Regions from separate parts of the Mesorhizobium sp. BR1-1-4 genome, predicted to be linked through region 2. Evidence: riboswitches for the same ligand, from Rfam matches in the RefSeq annotation. Region 2 holds a riboswitch; each other region holds the start of a gene.
What was found. A riboswitch is a leader RNA that binds a small molecule or an ion and turns the genes downstream of it on or off. The one in region 2 is predicted to bind cobalamin.
Positions count from the first base shown of each region.

Region 1: another riboswitch for cobalamin. It lies ahead of bluB (5,6-dimethylbenzimidazole synthase); the one in region 2 lies ahead of LB571_RS13095 (DUF1636 family protein).
Region 3: another riboswitch for cobalamin. It lies ahead of LB571_RS22650 (aromatic ring-hydroxylating oxygenase subunit alpha); the one in region 2 lies ahead of LB571_RS13095 (DUF1636 family protein).

Region 1 is NZ_JAIUIB010000006.1:407,244-411,850, reverse strand. It holds gene dxs (1-deoxy-D-xylulose-5-phosphate synthase) at 1-477, opposite strand, end outside; gene LB571_RS16090 (pirin family protein) at 551-1,471, opposite strand; gene LB571_RS16085 (DUF2277 domain-containing protein) at 1,511-1,777, opposite strand; gene LB571_RS16080 (exodeoxyribonuclease VII small subunit) at 1,870-2,121, opposite strand; gene LB571_RS16075 (histone deacetylase family protein) at 2,125-3,051, opposite strand; cobalamin riboswitch at 3,230-3,412, shown strand; partial or broken gene bluB (5,6-dimethylbenzimidazole synthase) at 3,415-4,089, shown strand; gene LB571_RS16065 (hypothetical protein) at 4,206-4,607, opposite strand, start outside.
Region 2 is NZ_JAIUIB010000005.1:275,192-279,798, forward strand. It holds gene cobW (cobalamin biosynthesis protein CobW) at 1-766, opposite strand, end outside; gene LB571_RS13095 (DUF1636 family protein) at 769-1,197, opposite strand; cobalamin riboswitch at 1,235-1,442, opposite strand; gene LB571_RS13100 (winged helix-turn-helix domain-containing protein) at 1,472-2,671, opposite strand; gene LB571_RS13105 (NADH-quinone oxidoreductase subunit A) at 3,007-3,372, shown strand; gene LB571_RS13110 (NuoB/complex I 20 kDa subunit family protein) at 3,363-3,944, shown strand; gene LB571_RS13115 (NADH-quinone oxidoreductase subunit C) at 3,949-4,551, shown strand; gene LB571_RS13120 (NADH-quinone oxidoreductase subunit D) at 4,551-4,607, shown strand, end outside.
Region 3 is NZ_JAIUIB010000010.1:261,333-265,939, reverse strand. It holds partial or broken gene LB571_RS22660 (DUF680 domain-containing protein) at 1-109, opposite strand, end outside; gene LB571_RS22655 (DUF680 domain-containing protein) at 178-378, opposite strand; cobalamin riboswitch at 870-1,072, shown strand; gene LB571_RS22650 (aromatic ring-hydroxylating oxygenase subunit alpha) at 1,185-2,432, shown strand; gene LB571_RS22645 (hybrid-cluster NAD(P)-dependent oxidoreductase) at 2,510-3,610, shown strand; gene LB571_RS22640 (PqqD family protein) at 3,552-4,181, shown strand; gene LB571_RS22635 (serine kinase) at 4,214-4,607, shown strand, end outside.

The DNA.
Region 1 (4,607 bases), on a different contig from region 2:
GTCGCCGATGACGGAGATGACATTGTTGCGCCCGCCTGAGAGGTCGCGGGCGGCGGCCATGCCGAGGCCGGCCGATATCGATGTCGAGGAGTGGGCGGCGCCGAACGGGTCGTATTCGCTCTCGGCTCGGCGGGTGAAGCCCGACAACCCGCCTTCCTGGCGCAAGGTGCGGATGCGGTCGCGACGGCCGGTCAGTATCTTGTGTGGATAGGCCTGGTGGCCGACATCCCAGATCAGCCGGTCATCGGGTGTGTTGAAGACATAGTGCAGCGCCACGGTCAGTTCGACCACGCCCAGCCCGGCTCCGAGATGGCCGCCGGTGCGCGACACCGCGTCGATCAGTTCGAGGCGAAGCTCTGATGCCAGTTGCGGCAAGTCGCTCTCGGCCAGCGTGCGCAGGTCGGCCGGGACGCGAACCCTATCGAGAAGCGGCGTATGCGGCGTTGCGTTCACGTTGGGCCCAGACTTTCTGTTCATCGGCGGATAGGCCGCCGGCCGGCGAAAGTAAATGCGTGTCGCTGACGCGGACGGTCAGCCCCTCACGATCTTCTCAGCCTTCCGGCAGCGGGATGAATTCTTTCTCATCGCCAGGAACGATATCGAAGCGGCCGGTCTTCCATTCCTGCTTGGCCTGCTCGATGCGCTCCTTGGACGAGGAAACGAAATTCCACCAGATGTAGCGCTTCGAACCGAGAGACGCGCCGCCGAACAGCATGAAATGCGCACCCATCGATGACGATATGATGATCTCGTCGCCGGGCCGGAACACCAGCAGCCGTTCCGCTGGAAAGGCATCACCCGAAATCGAAACCTCGCCCTCCAGCGTGTAGATGGCGCGCTCCTCGGCATCGCGCGGGATTTTGACGCTGGCGCCAGGCGCCAGCCGCAAATCTGCATAGAGTGTTTCGGAATCGGCCCGCACCGGAGACCGCAACCCCTGGAAATCGCCGATGACGACGCGGCCGCTGACGCCTTCGGCGTCGATTTCGGGAAGCCGCAGCGCCGCTGTGTTCTCGAACACCGGTGCCACCTCTTCCTTGCCGTCCGGCAGAGCCAACCAGGTCTGCAGGCCGGAGATCGACATCGGCGCGCCGCGCAATTCCTGCGGCGTGCGTTCGGAGTGGACGATGCCGCGACCGGCCGTCATCAGGTTCACGTCGCCGGGTTGAATGACCATTTCGGTGCCGAGCGAATCGCGGTGCCTGATCTTGCCGTCGAACAGATAGGTCACGGTCGACAGCCCGATATGCGGGTGGGGACGGACATCGAGCGCCTGGCCCGCGCGCATGATCGCGGGACCCATTCGATCGAAGAAGATGAACGGCCCGACCAGGCGCCGCTTGGCGGTCGGCAAGGCGCGACGCACCTCGAAACCGCCAATGTCCTTGGCGTTAGGGATAACCATCAGCTCGATCTGGTCGCTGGCGAAGGCATCGCCGGCCTCAGGGTCCTTGCCGGGGAAGAAGCTCATGAACTCTCCTCGTCAGCGGTCAGTGGGCGCTTGGGCATATCAGGCGAACCGGATCGCCGCTTTTGCTTTTAATTTGGCTGCCACCTCTTCGCGATTGCGCGGATGCTGGTGGGTTTCGAGGGAATCGAGCAATTCGCGTGCGGATGCCGCGATGGCTTCGACGGCATGATCGAACGCATGCTGGTTCTTGGCAGAAGGCCGCGTCGTGCCGCTCAGCTTGCGGACAAACTGCAGTGCCGCGTCGCGGACTTCGTCGTTGGTTGCCGGCGGATCAAAATTGAACAGGGTCTTGATGTTTCTGCACATCGCTTCCGTATCTCCTCTTGTCCGTTTCAATCGGGACGAACTGTATCCTCAATGATGATCGTGTCCAAAAACCGGTAAGGCTGCTCCGGACCTCAGTCCGCGTCGAGCGGCTCGGTTCCAACCGGCTTGCCGTCGCGCGACAGCCTGATCTTCTCGACCTTGTCCTCGGCGGCCTTCAGCAGCCGGTCGCAATGAACCTTCAGCGCCTCGCCGCGCTCGTAAATCCGGATCGACTGGTCGAGCGGTACGTCGCCACGCTCCAGATCATCGACGATCTTCTCCAGTGCGTCGAGTGCCTGTTCAAAGCTCATCGCCTTGACGTCTTCGTTGATCTCACCGGTCATCATTCATCCTTTCATCAGTCGCCCGACATGGGCGGCGACCGAAAATGCCAATCCCTGCAGATCGTAGCCGCCCTCGAGCAGGCTGACGAGCCGGTTGCCGCCGTGGATTGCGGCGCGCTGCATCAGCTGGCCGGTCGCCCAGTCGAAATCGTCCTCGGTCAGATTGATTTCCGCCAGCGGGTCGCGATGGTGCGCGTCGAAGCCGGCCGAAACGATAATCAGATCCGGCGCGAAATTGTCGAGTGCCGGCAGCACGCGCGACAGGAACGCATCGCGAAACACCTCGCTGCCCGTCCGAGGCGCCAGCGGCGCATTGATGATGTTGCCGGCGCCGGTCTCACTCTTCGCGCCCGTGCCGGGATAAAGCGGCATCTGGTGCGTCGAGCAATAGAGCACCGAGGGATCGTCCCAGAAAATATCCTGCGTGCCGTTGCCGTGATGCACGTCCCAGTCGACGACCGCGACACGCTCGGCGCCATGCTTCCTCTGCGCATGGCGCGCTGCGATTGCCGCCGTGTTGAAGAAGCAGAAGCCCATGGCCGTGGTCTTTTCGGCATGGTGGCCGGGCGGGCGGGCGGCGACGAAGACGTTGTCGGCGCGGCCCGCAAAGACGTCGTCGACGGCGGCATTGGCGGCACCGATCGCCGTAATCACCGCCTGCCAGCTTTTCGGGCTGGCAGTGGTGTCTGCGTCGATGCGGGCAATGCCTTCGTCGGGGACGGCGGCGCGGACACGCGCGACGAAATCGGCGGGATGCGCGTAGAGGATGGTCGCCTCGTCGCCTTGCGGTGCCTCGACGCGGTCAAGCGTGGCAAAAGCTTCGTCGTCGAGCACGCGCTCGATGGCGCGCAGGCGGTCGGGCCGCTCGGGGTGACCGGGCGGCGTGATGTGTTCGAGAAAGATCGGGTGCGTGTAGAGACGGGTGGCCATGCCCCCTATCTAGTGCCCCTGCGCCGTGATGGCCATGCGTCGCGGCTTGATCGCTGGGGAAAATCGAACCTGCGTCCATTGATGTCGCTGCGGGCATTGGCGGCGCCGGCCCTTCGGCGTAAGGTCGCAACCACTGCCTGGTGCCCGCCGGGCTGTTTGTTTTAGCCGCATTTTGCGACGCCAAGTGATTCCACTTGGCTGCAAATGCTCTGGCGGGAGAATCGGGAACACGGTTGAACTCCGTGGCGTGCCCAACGCTGTGAGGGGGACCGCGCCGGTAAATGCCACTGTCGATGACGGGAAGGCACCGGACGCGGGTTGATCCCGAGCCAGAAGACCGGCCTGGCAGGCATCGTCATCCGCATGGTCAGGCGGATGACATCGATTGCAATCGCAAGGGGACAAGCGATGCCGGAAGCTATGACCGCTCCAATGGGCGATGGATTTGACCAGATTGCGCGCGACGCTGTTTACCGCGCCATCTTCACGCGGCGCGACGTCCGCAGCCATTTTACATCGGAGGCGATCGACGACGAGGTGCTGGCGCGGCTGCTGCTTGCCGCCCATCACGCGCCGTCGGTCGGCTTCATGCAACCCTGGAATTTCATTATCATTCGCGATGCCGCGCGGCGGGCGGAAGTGCGCGACCTGTTCCTGGCCGCGCGAGAAGGGGAACTGCCTGAAATCGAGGCAGAACGGCAGGCGCTCTACCGCAAGCTCAAGCTCGAAGGCATTTGCGAAAGCGCTCTCAACATCTGCATCACCTGCGACCGCGAACGCTCGAAAGGCTCGCCGCTGGGGCGCTGGCACAATCCGGAGATGGATCTCTACAGCACGGTCTGCGCGGTGCAGAATTTCTGGCTGGCGGCACGCGCCGAAGGCGTTGGCGTCGGCTGGGTCAGCATCATCGAGGCGCAAGCGCTGAAAAGCTTGCTGGCCATTCCCGACCAGGTGACACCGATCGCCTATCTCTGCGTCGGCCGTGTTTCCGAGTTCGCACCGAAGCCGGATCTCGAAACACACGGCTGGGGCCGGCGGCTGCCGTTGCCCGAGCTTATCATGAGCGAGACTTTTCGCGCGCAAGGCGAAGCGCCGCTCAAATCAGCAGTGGCGCGCCTCGGCACCGTCGCCGGTGCGCCGGCGAGGCCGGTTGATCAGCTCGTCGCGCCGGCAGTGCCCCACCGTGAGCCACCGAAAGAAGCCAGTGCCTTGTCCTTGAGTTCCCTGAACTTCGACGAGGCTTCGGCCAGCCTGGCGTCCCAGGCGGCATCGGGCACCTGACCTTCGATGGTCTTGAAATAGACCTGCATCAGGCAGGCAATGGCGAACGGCTCAATGAAGGCCGCCTTGAAAGCCCAGGCAAAGACGATTGCCAGCACGAAAGCCCAGCCGGCGAGCTGCCCGGGCATGACGTAAAGAATAGCGGCTGCCGGAGCCAGCATCAGCAGGAAAATCACGAACGACACGCCCCACATGATGACCCCTAGCCAGACGGCATTCTTGACCATGGTCTTGCCGTTCTGGGCGTAGAGCACAACGCCTTGGCGCGCGGTTTC
Region 2 (4,607 bases):
TGTCGAAGTCGTCATGCTCATGGTCGAAGGCGCCGTCATGATGCGACTTGCGGTTCTCGATGTCGTCCTCGACGGCGAGACCGAGCCCGAGCAGCACCGAGGGATCGACCTTGCCATGAGACGTCGGCACGATCTTTACGGCGCGGGCCGAGTGTTCGTTGACGATGGCCTTGGCGCGGGCTGAACCGGCGGCGTCCATCAGGTCGCTCTTCGACAGGATGATCAGGTCGGCGCAGGAAATCTGGTCCTCGAACACTTCCTCGACCGGGTCGTCATGGTCGAGGCTCTCGTCCTGCGCGCGCTGCGCCTGCAGGGCGTCCATGTCATTGGCGACGCGGCCTTCCGCCAGTGCGGGACCGTCGACCACGGCGATGACGCCATCGACGGTCACGCGGCTCTTCACCGTCGGCCACTGGAAAGCCTGGACCAGCGGTTTGGGCAGAGCGAGGCCCGAGGTTTCGATCAGGATATGGTCGACCTTCGGCGTCAGCGACAGGATCTTGTCGAGCGCCGGCACAAAATCGTCGGCCACGGTGCAGCAGATACAGCCATTGGCCAGTTCGACGATGTTTTCCTCTGGGCAGGTGTCGATGCCGCATCCCTTGAGGATCTCGCCGTCGATGCCGATGTCGCCGAACTCGTTGACGATGATGGCAATCCGCTTGCCGCCGGCGTTTTCCAGGAGATGGCGGACCAGCGTCGTCTTGCCGGCGCCGAGGAAGCCGGTGACGACGGTGCAGGGAACGCGGGACAGAGATGTTGTCATGATCAATCTTTCAGCATGTCGAGGGGAGGGATGCGGGCAACGAGGCCGCGCTTGAGACTGTCGGGCCTGCCCCGCCAGGGAATGAGGCCGTCGCTCGAGGTGGCGAAGAGTTTCGCGCCAGTGACGAGATCGGCGCCGCTGCTCGCGGTCAGATCGCCGAACACATAGCTCCAGCAGCCGTCGCGCAGGATCGCGGCGCTCAGCCGGCGCTTGCAATTGCCGAGGCATTCGACCGTGCGGATGCGAATCTTCTCGCCCGAGGCGGCTTGGCGCGTATCTTCGGCCAAAAGTTCGCCGGCCCGGGGATGGGCGTCGGATCCAGTCTCGTCGCGACAGGAAGCGCAGACAATGACCGTGATGCCGGCCAGGGGATGATCCCCGCCGGACGAAATGTCGGTTGTTTCAGCCGAAAAACTGCTGTCGCGATCCACATCAGGCTCCTTGCCCGGAAAACCCGCCAGGCGATCGGATTCTTGCATTCCAGACGGCAGGTCTCCTGGCTCGCGGGTCATCGCCTTGGGTAGCCGCCTTCCCGGGACAATCCCAGTGGCTTTCGGCCTTGGCTCTTCGCTCACAGTTGCGGGGACAGCCGCGGATTTGGGATTTTCAATCCCGCACCGCATTCCCTCTTGGCTCCTCTCTTTGCCGAGAGGAGACCGTCTGGATGGGATTTAGGCTCTTGCGGGCAGCGGTGTCAACGCGAGCTTACGACACCGCGATGTCGGACAGCGCCGGGCCGAGGTCGCCGGCAGGCGTTATTTCCATGCGCTCGAGGCCAAGCCAGCCCTGCATCTGCTTCAATTCCTCGAAGAGCTGGGCTGCGGTTTCGGGCGGTGCGCCGGGCTCGGCGTAGGCGGCATGGACGCGCAGGACACTGGCCGGCCGGTCAGCCCTGAGGTCGACGCGCGCCACGATCCTGTCGCCGAGCAGGAAAGGCAGGACATAGTAGCCGTATTGGCGCTTGTCGGCCGGCGTGTAGATTTCGATGCGGTAATGGAAGTCGAACAGCCGCTCCGAGCGCGAACGCTCGAAGACGACCGGATCGAACGGCGCCAGCAGAGCGCGGGCCTCGATCTTGCGCGGGATACGGGCGTCCTTGTGAAGGTAAGCCGGCTTGTCCCAGCCCTCGACACGGACCGGCAGCAAGTCGCCGAGTTCGACCAGTTCCTCCAGCCGGCCTTTCATGTCGGCCGGCGAGAGCCGAAAATAATCGCGCAGGTCGCCTGATATCGCCACGCCATGGGCACGGGCGGAAATGCGCAGCAATTCGCGGTGCGCGTCCTCAGGCGTCGGTACCGGCAGATCGAGGATCGCCTGCGGCAGCACGCGCTCCGGCAGGTCGTAAAAGCGCTCGAAGCCGCGCCGGTGCGCGGTGGTGATGCGCCCGGCCCAGAACAGCCATTCGAAGGCGTGCTTGGCATGGCTCCAACCCCACCAGCCACCGGAGCCTTTCTGGCCTTCGAGCGCCGAAGCGGCGATCGGCCCGCGCGCGACGACCTCGCGGTAGATCTCTTCTATATAGGCGGCGTGCTCGCGGCCCCATTTGGCCAGCCCCAGATACATTTCATCGCCTTGCTCGGCGCGCTGCATGCGCCAGCGCATCAGTGGGTAGGTCTCGACCGGCAGGAACGAGGCTTCATGCGCCCAATATTCGAAGACGGTGCGCTTGCGCGTTACGGCGGCGTTGTCGAGCAAAGCGAGGGGATAGGGGCCGAGACGCGAATAGAGCGGCATGTAATGAGCGCGCACCACCGCACTGACGGAATCGATCTGCAACAGGCCGGTGCGGGACAGAACGCGGGCGAAATGGCGGCGGTCCGGCGTGCCGGCGGGGCGGGGATCGAGAAATCCCTGGGCGGCGAGGGCGATGCGCCGGGCGGCGGCAAGCGAGATCTTTTCCTTCATGCGTATGCGTCCCTGATGGACCTATCTGGCGTCATTGCCCGGCGTGATTCCCGTCCATGCTAGCAGGGTTTTGGCGGCAACCCTGTCAGGAGACAAAAGTGGAGTTAAAAGCGAAGGAAATCAAACAGGAGCGGATGGGACCAGTTTCTCCCGGAATGCCGTCCAGCTCGGTGTTTTGAACAAGGTTTGACTTGCTTCGCTGGAAGTGCTGCGCTAACCCTCGCCGCGTTGCAGCATAGGCCCCTTAAAACGGTTCAGCGGTTAATCTGTCACGCTTCCGCATTAAGGTTCGGTGCTGTAGTCAAAGTGGATTGGCGCCAACGGAAAGCCGCTGCATGAACGCACTTCTCAGTTCGTACCTGCCCATCGTCCTGTTTATCGGCGTGGCACTGGTCGTCGGCCTGGCGCTGCTGGCGGCTCCGTTCCTGGTGGCGTATCGCAACCCCGATCCCGAAAAGCTTTCCGCCTACGAGTGCGGTTTCAACTCGTTCGACGATGCCCGCATGAAATTCGACATCCGCTTCTACCTGGTGTCGATCCTGTTCATTATATTCGACCTGGAAGTTGCCTTCCTCTTCCCCTGGGCAGTGTCCTTCTCGAAGATCGGCATGCTCGGTTTCTGGTCAATGATGGTGTTTTTGGCAGTGCTGACCATCGGCTTTGCCTATGAATGGAAAAAAGGAGCGCTGGAATGGGATTGAACGACAGTTCAGGCACCCTCGTCGCGCCGAAGCCCAAAGGTATTATCGACCCCAACACCGGTAGGCCGGTAGGGGAGGACGATCCCTTCTTCCTCGAAATCAACAATGAGCTTGCCGACAAGGGTTTTCTGGTCACCTCGACCGAGGCGCTGATCACCTGGGCGCGTAGCGGCTCGCTGATGTTCATGACCTTCGGTCTGGCTTGCTGCGCGGTCGAGATGATCCACACCTCGATGCCGCGCTACGATTCGGAGCGGTTCGGTGTCGCGCCGCGCGCGTCTCCGCGCCAGTCCGACATCATGATCGTCGCCGGCACGCTGACCAACAAGATGGCACCGGCGCTGCGCAAGGTCTACGACCAGATGCCGGAGCCGCGCTACGTCATCTCGATGGGCTCCTGCGCCAATGGCGGCGGCTACTATCACTATTCCTATTCGGTGGTGCGTGGCTGCGACCGGGTTGTGCCGGTCGACATCTATGTGCCCGGCTGCCCGCCGAGCGCCGAAGCCCTGCTCTACGGCATTCTTCTGCTGCAGAAGAAGATCCGCCGCACCGGCACGATCGAACGGTAAATCCATGGCCGCCTCCTTAAGCGAACTGTCGACCTATCTCGGCGAGAAGCTGCCTGGCCGCTTCGGCGATGCGGTATTCGCCTATGGCGAGCTCACCGTTCACGTCGAGCCTCAAAACCTGATCGAGGTGATGACCTTCCTGCGCGACGATGCGCGCTGCCAGTTCATCTCGATCATCGATGTCTGCGGTGCCGACTATCCGTCGCGGGCCAAGCGCTTCGATGTCGTCTATCACCTGCTTTCGCCGAAGCAGAATGTGCGCATTCGCATCAAGGTGCAGACCGACGAGGAGACGATGGTGCCTTCGATCACCGGCGTCTATCCCGGCGCCGACTGGTTCGAGCGCGAAACCTACGATCTCTATGGCGTGCTGTTTTCGGGCCACCCGGACCTGCGCCGCCTGCTGACCGACTACGGTTTCGAAGGCCATCCGCTGCGCAAGGATTTCCCGCTCACCGGTTTCGTCGAAGTGCGTTACGACGACGAAGCCAAGCGCGTCATCTACGAGCCGGTGGAACTGAAGCAGGAATTCCGCAATTTCGATTTTCTGTCCCCATGGGAAGGCACGGATTACGTGCTGCCAGGGGATGAGAAGGCAAAGCAGTAATGGCTGAAACCTCCGTCCGCAACTTTAACATCAACTTCGGACCTCAACACCCTGCC
Region 3 (4,607 bases), on a different contig from region 2:
AAGCGGCAGCAGCCTGGTTGGCGCCGTTGGAGCCATAGTTGTCGCTGCCCGCGAAAGCGCTGCCGGAGAGGGCCAGAACGGCGGCGGCAGCAATGAGGATCTTGTTCATTTTAATACTCCTGAATTTGTAGGTCCACCAGCGCGGCAGGGTCACCCGCCGCGTGCCGGGGATGGCTATTAATTGTTGCCGAAGAGGTTGTGGTCGGCGCCCGTCACAGGCGTCTGGGCAGCCGGCTCCGACTTCTTGGTCGAAGCGGTGTAGGAGCTGTCGACAGTGGCCGTGGGGGTCGCGGCGTTCGAACCATAATGGTCGCTGCTAGCGAAGGCGCTGCCGGAAATAGCCAGAAGGGCGGCGGCAGTGAGAATGATCTTTTTCATTTTTGTACTCCAGTATTTTTCCCGTCCGTCTAGCGGCGTGTCTTGGGATTAAATCGCGTCGTTCGGACAGCCCCGATGTGGGAGAGCCCCCTTGCCGTTTCCAATCACGAAGTTGTTCAGCGTGGACCATGACTCCACCACTTGAAATTGTACCAACGCCTTCTACATGTCTTATTTTTCCGTTTGATATCAAATAGTTGCATAAGATCACGCCCCGATCACCAACTGTGTCGGAAGGCTGGGCGTTCACACCGTCCTGCACGCACCGTCAACAGAAACGAACCGTTCGGTTCGATTTTAGACTCTGCTAATAGTCACTTTTCGAAACCATTAACCCTTTTCCGGCCCGCTGAGGGTCGAAAACGGTGCCCGCGCACCTGGCGAGAAGAGGCGATTCCCCCGCTGCAACCGCGCCGGGACGATCCCGCGTACGTGTCGCGCCGCATGGATGCGATGTCGCTTTCGTGCCGATGTCGCAAACCCTGTCGTGATTAGATCGAGCGATCTCAGGTGCCGCTGCGTGACGACGGAGCGGAGAATTGGGAAGCCGGTCAGATTCCGGCGCTGCCCCCGCAACGGTGGTGGAGTTCAAGTCGCAACGGGAGACCACTGGGCGAAAGCTTGGGAAGGTGTCGCGATGGTCCGCCAGGACAACTCCAGAGCCCGGAAACCAGCCCGAGATCGCTAGAACTCGACTGATCGCGGTGGGCGGTCAAGGGGCGGATGGTGTTGTCCGGCTTTCGCCGGCTTGCGCCCAGTCCTTCCTCCATCACCACCAGTTCAGTCCTTGAAAATGAGGACAGGACATGGACGCGCGCAACGACATGCTGAGGCTTTTGAACGGCCGCAGACAGGGCCTTTCGCTGGAACAGCCCTTCTATACCGACCCGGACTACTTCAAGCTTGACATGGAACTGATCTGGTATCGCGACTGGCTGTTCATCGGCCATGATTGCGAGTTGCCCAAGCCGGGCAGCTTCATCACCGTGCAGATCGGCGACTATCCGGTCGTGCTGGTGCGCGATCAGCAGGGCAAGATCAACGCTTTCCACAATTCCTGCCGCCATCGCGGCAGCCGCGTCTGCAACACCGACAAGGGCATGGCCGCCAAACTGGTGTGTCCCTATCACCAGTGGACCTACGAACTCGACGGCCGGCTGCTGTTCGCCCGCCAGATGGCCGATGGGTTCGACAAGAGCCAGTTCGGGCTCAAGCCGGTCGCCTGCGAAAGCGTCGCCGGCTATGTCTTCATCTGCCTGGCCAAGGAGCCCGCCGACTTCGCGCCGATGCGGGCGATGATCGAGCCCTATCTCCAGCCGCACCGGCTGAGCGAGGCCAAGATCGCCTTCGAGAGCACGATCATCGAGAAGGGCAACTGGAAGCTGGTCTGGGAAAACAACCGCGAATGCTACCATTGCGCGGGCAACCATCCTGAGCTGTGCAAGACCTTCCCGGAAGCGCCGACCGTGACCGGCGTGCAAGGCGCCGACAGCGATCCGGAGATGCTGGCCCACTGGGCGAAGTGCGAAGCTGTTGGCCTGCCCAGCAAGTTTCGCATCGACCCGGCCGGACAATACCGCGCCACCCGCGCGCCGCTGCTGCGCGATGCCCAGAGCTACACGATGACCGGCAAGCGGGCGGTGAAGAAGAACCTGTCCGACAGCGTCTCGGCCGACCGGATCGGCACGCTGATGCACTATCACTACCCGACAACCTGGAACCATATCCTCGTGGATCATGCGGTGACGTTCCGCGTGCTGCCGGTCAGCGCCACGGAAACAGCGGTTACGACCAAATGGCTGGTCCACAAGGATGCCGTGGAAGGCGTCGACTACGATCTCGCCGAACTCACCCATGTCTGGACCGAGACCAACGACCAGGACCGCCGCATCGTCGAGGAAAACGCCTTCGGCATCCTGTCGCCGGCCTACGAGCCCGGTCCCTATTCGGAGCTGCACGAGGGCGGCGTCATCCAGTTCGTCGACTGGTACGCGCGCTTTATGGGCCCACGGCTTTCCGAAGACGGCCGGCCTGCTCTGCGCAGTGTCGCCTAGCGCATGTCGGCCAAAACTGTGCAGCGGCTTTGGGATCACGACATGCCCAAAATGAAAAGTATGCAGGGATGAACGCCATGACTGATCTTGGCCTCTATCGCCACCTCGACCAGATGGCGCCGTGGAACGACAGGCTGCAGGTGCTGGAAGTAACCGGCGTCAGCGACGAGGCGCCCGACGTCAAGACCTTCACCTTCCGCTCCGACAACCAGACCTGGTTCCGCTACAAGCCGGGCCAGTTCGTGACGCTGGAATTGCCGACACCGGACGGCCCGCTGATGCGCACCTACACGCTGTCATCATCGCCGTCACGGCCATTCTCGATCGCGGTGACAGTGAAGGCGCAGGCGGGCAGCGTCGGCACACGCTGGATGTTCGATCACCTGACGCCCGGCTCGCACGTCAAGGCCTATGGACCGGGCGGCGACTTTTCGCTGCACAGCCACCCGGCGGCGAAATACCTGTTCATCTCGGCCGGGTCGGGCGTGACGCCGATGATGTCGATGCTGCGCTGGCTGAACGACTGCGCGCCATGGACCGATGTCGGCTTCGTCAATTGCGCGCGGCGCCCGGAAGAGATCATCTTTCGCAAGGAACTCGAACTGCTCGGCGGCCATATGCCGGGGCTGTCGCTCGGCTTCATGATCGAGGAGCGGTCGAGCCGCGAGGGCTGGTACGGCCATATGGGCCGCATCGACGCCATCCGGCTGCCGCTCCTGGCGCCCGATTTCCGCGAACGCGAAATCTTCTGCTGCGGCCCCGACCCTTTCATGCGCGCCGTGCGCGGCATGCTGGAGGCCGCCGGGTTCGACATGGCAAAATACCATCAGGAGAGCTTTGCCGCGCCGGCGGCGGAGGAAATCCCGGCGCCGTTTGCCTCGCCGGCTGAAGACGGCGCGGCGATTTGCGTCGAAGCCGCGACGCCGATCCGCTTCGCGCTTTCGGATGTCGACGCCGACTGTGTCGGCGGCCAGACCGTGCTGCAGACGGCGCGCGCCTCGGGCGTGCGAATACCGGCCGCCTGCGAATTCGGCCTTTGCGGAACTTGCAAAGTGAAGAAAGTCTCCGGCAGCGTCGAGATGAGCCACAATGGCGGCATCCTCGATCATGAGATCGATGATGGCTTCATCCTGGCCTGTTGTTCCAAGCCATTGTCGCCGCTTGAAATCGAGGCTTGATCCGCCCGGCTTTCGACTGAACCCGGAAATGGTCCCCCGTTGCTGGCAAAGGTTACCTTGCCAAGGAAGACCTGAAAGTTTAGGCGTTGTTGGTGGAAGCGGTCCTGCTGGCGGGCAGGAAATGCAGGACGGGGCAACAATGACGCATGACTCCCACGCCTATGCGGTAGCGAGCCGGGATATCGTTTTCGAATCTTTCGATGGCGAGGCCGTGGTGCTCAATCTTGCCAATGGCAAATATTTCGGCTTTTCCGATTCCGGCAGCAAGGTATGGCAGGCGCTTTCATCCGGCGCGGACGCCCAGGCTCTGGTCGGGCTGAGCGCCGGCGGCTCGACAATAGGCCAGGCCGAACTCGAACGCTTCATATCGCAATTACTCGAATTGGGTTTGCTGGTGCGCTTGGACGCGGCGGCGCAGCCTTTGCCGGGCGATTTGCCTGCCGAGCTTGCCGCCACGAACGAGCCGCTCAATGTGAGCATTCACGACGACCTCGCCGACCTGATCGTCGTTGATCCCATCCACGAGGTCGAGGAACCTCTCGGCTGGCCGGCGGTCAAGCAGGCTTCCTGAGGGGGCGGCCGCAGCGTGATGGAAGGCGATTGATGCCGCGCGTCACGCTCGAAACCTTGCCGGATTACGCCAGGTATCTCATCGCCGCCGCTGAAGGCGCGGCCGCGTGCTATCCGACCATGCGAAAGGTTCGCCTGCCCTGGCTTGAACTGACCGTGCATCTCGGTCACGGCGTGCTTGCCGATGCATTGGGCCATGCTTTTGTCGAGCCCGGGCATGACCAGCCGGCACCGTCCACGGGTCGCATCTTCATCGCGCATCCCGGCATTGACGGCATCCCGGAGCCGGCGCACTGGGGCGATGCCCATTTCACCGAGCACGGTTTTGCCAAACAGCTCGCCGAAGCCGGTTTGCGCGGGCACCATTTCCACGACCTGGATTTCTGGCAGGTCTACGATCCGCACCGCCGCGTCGGCGTGCAGCTGA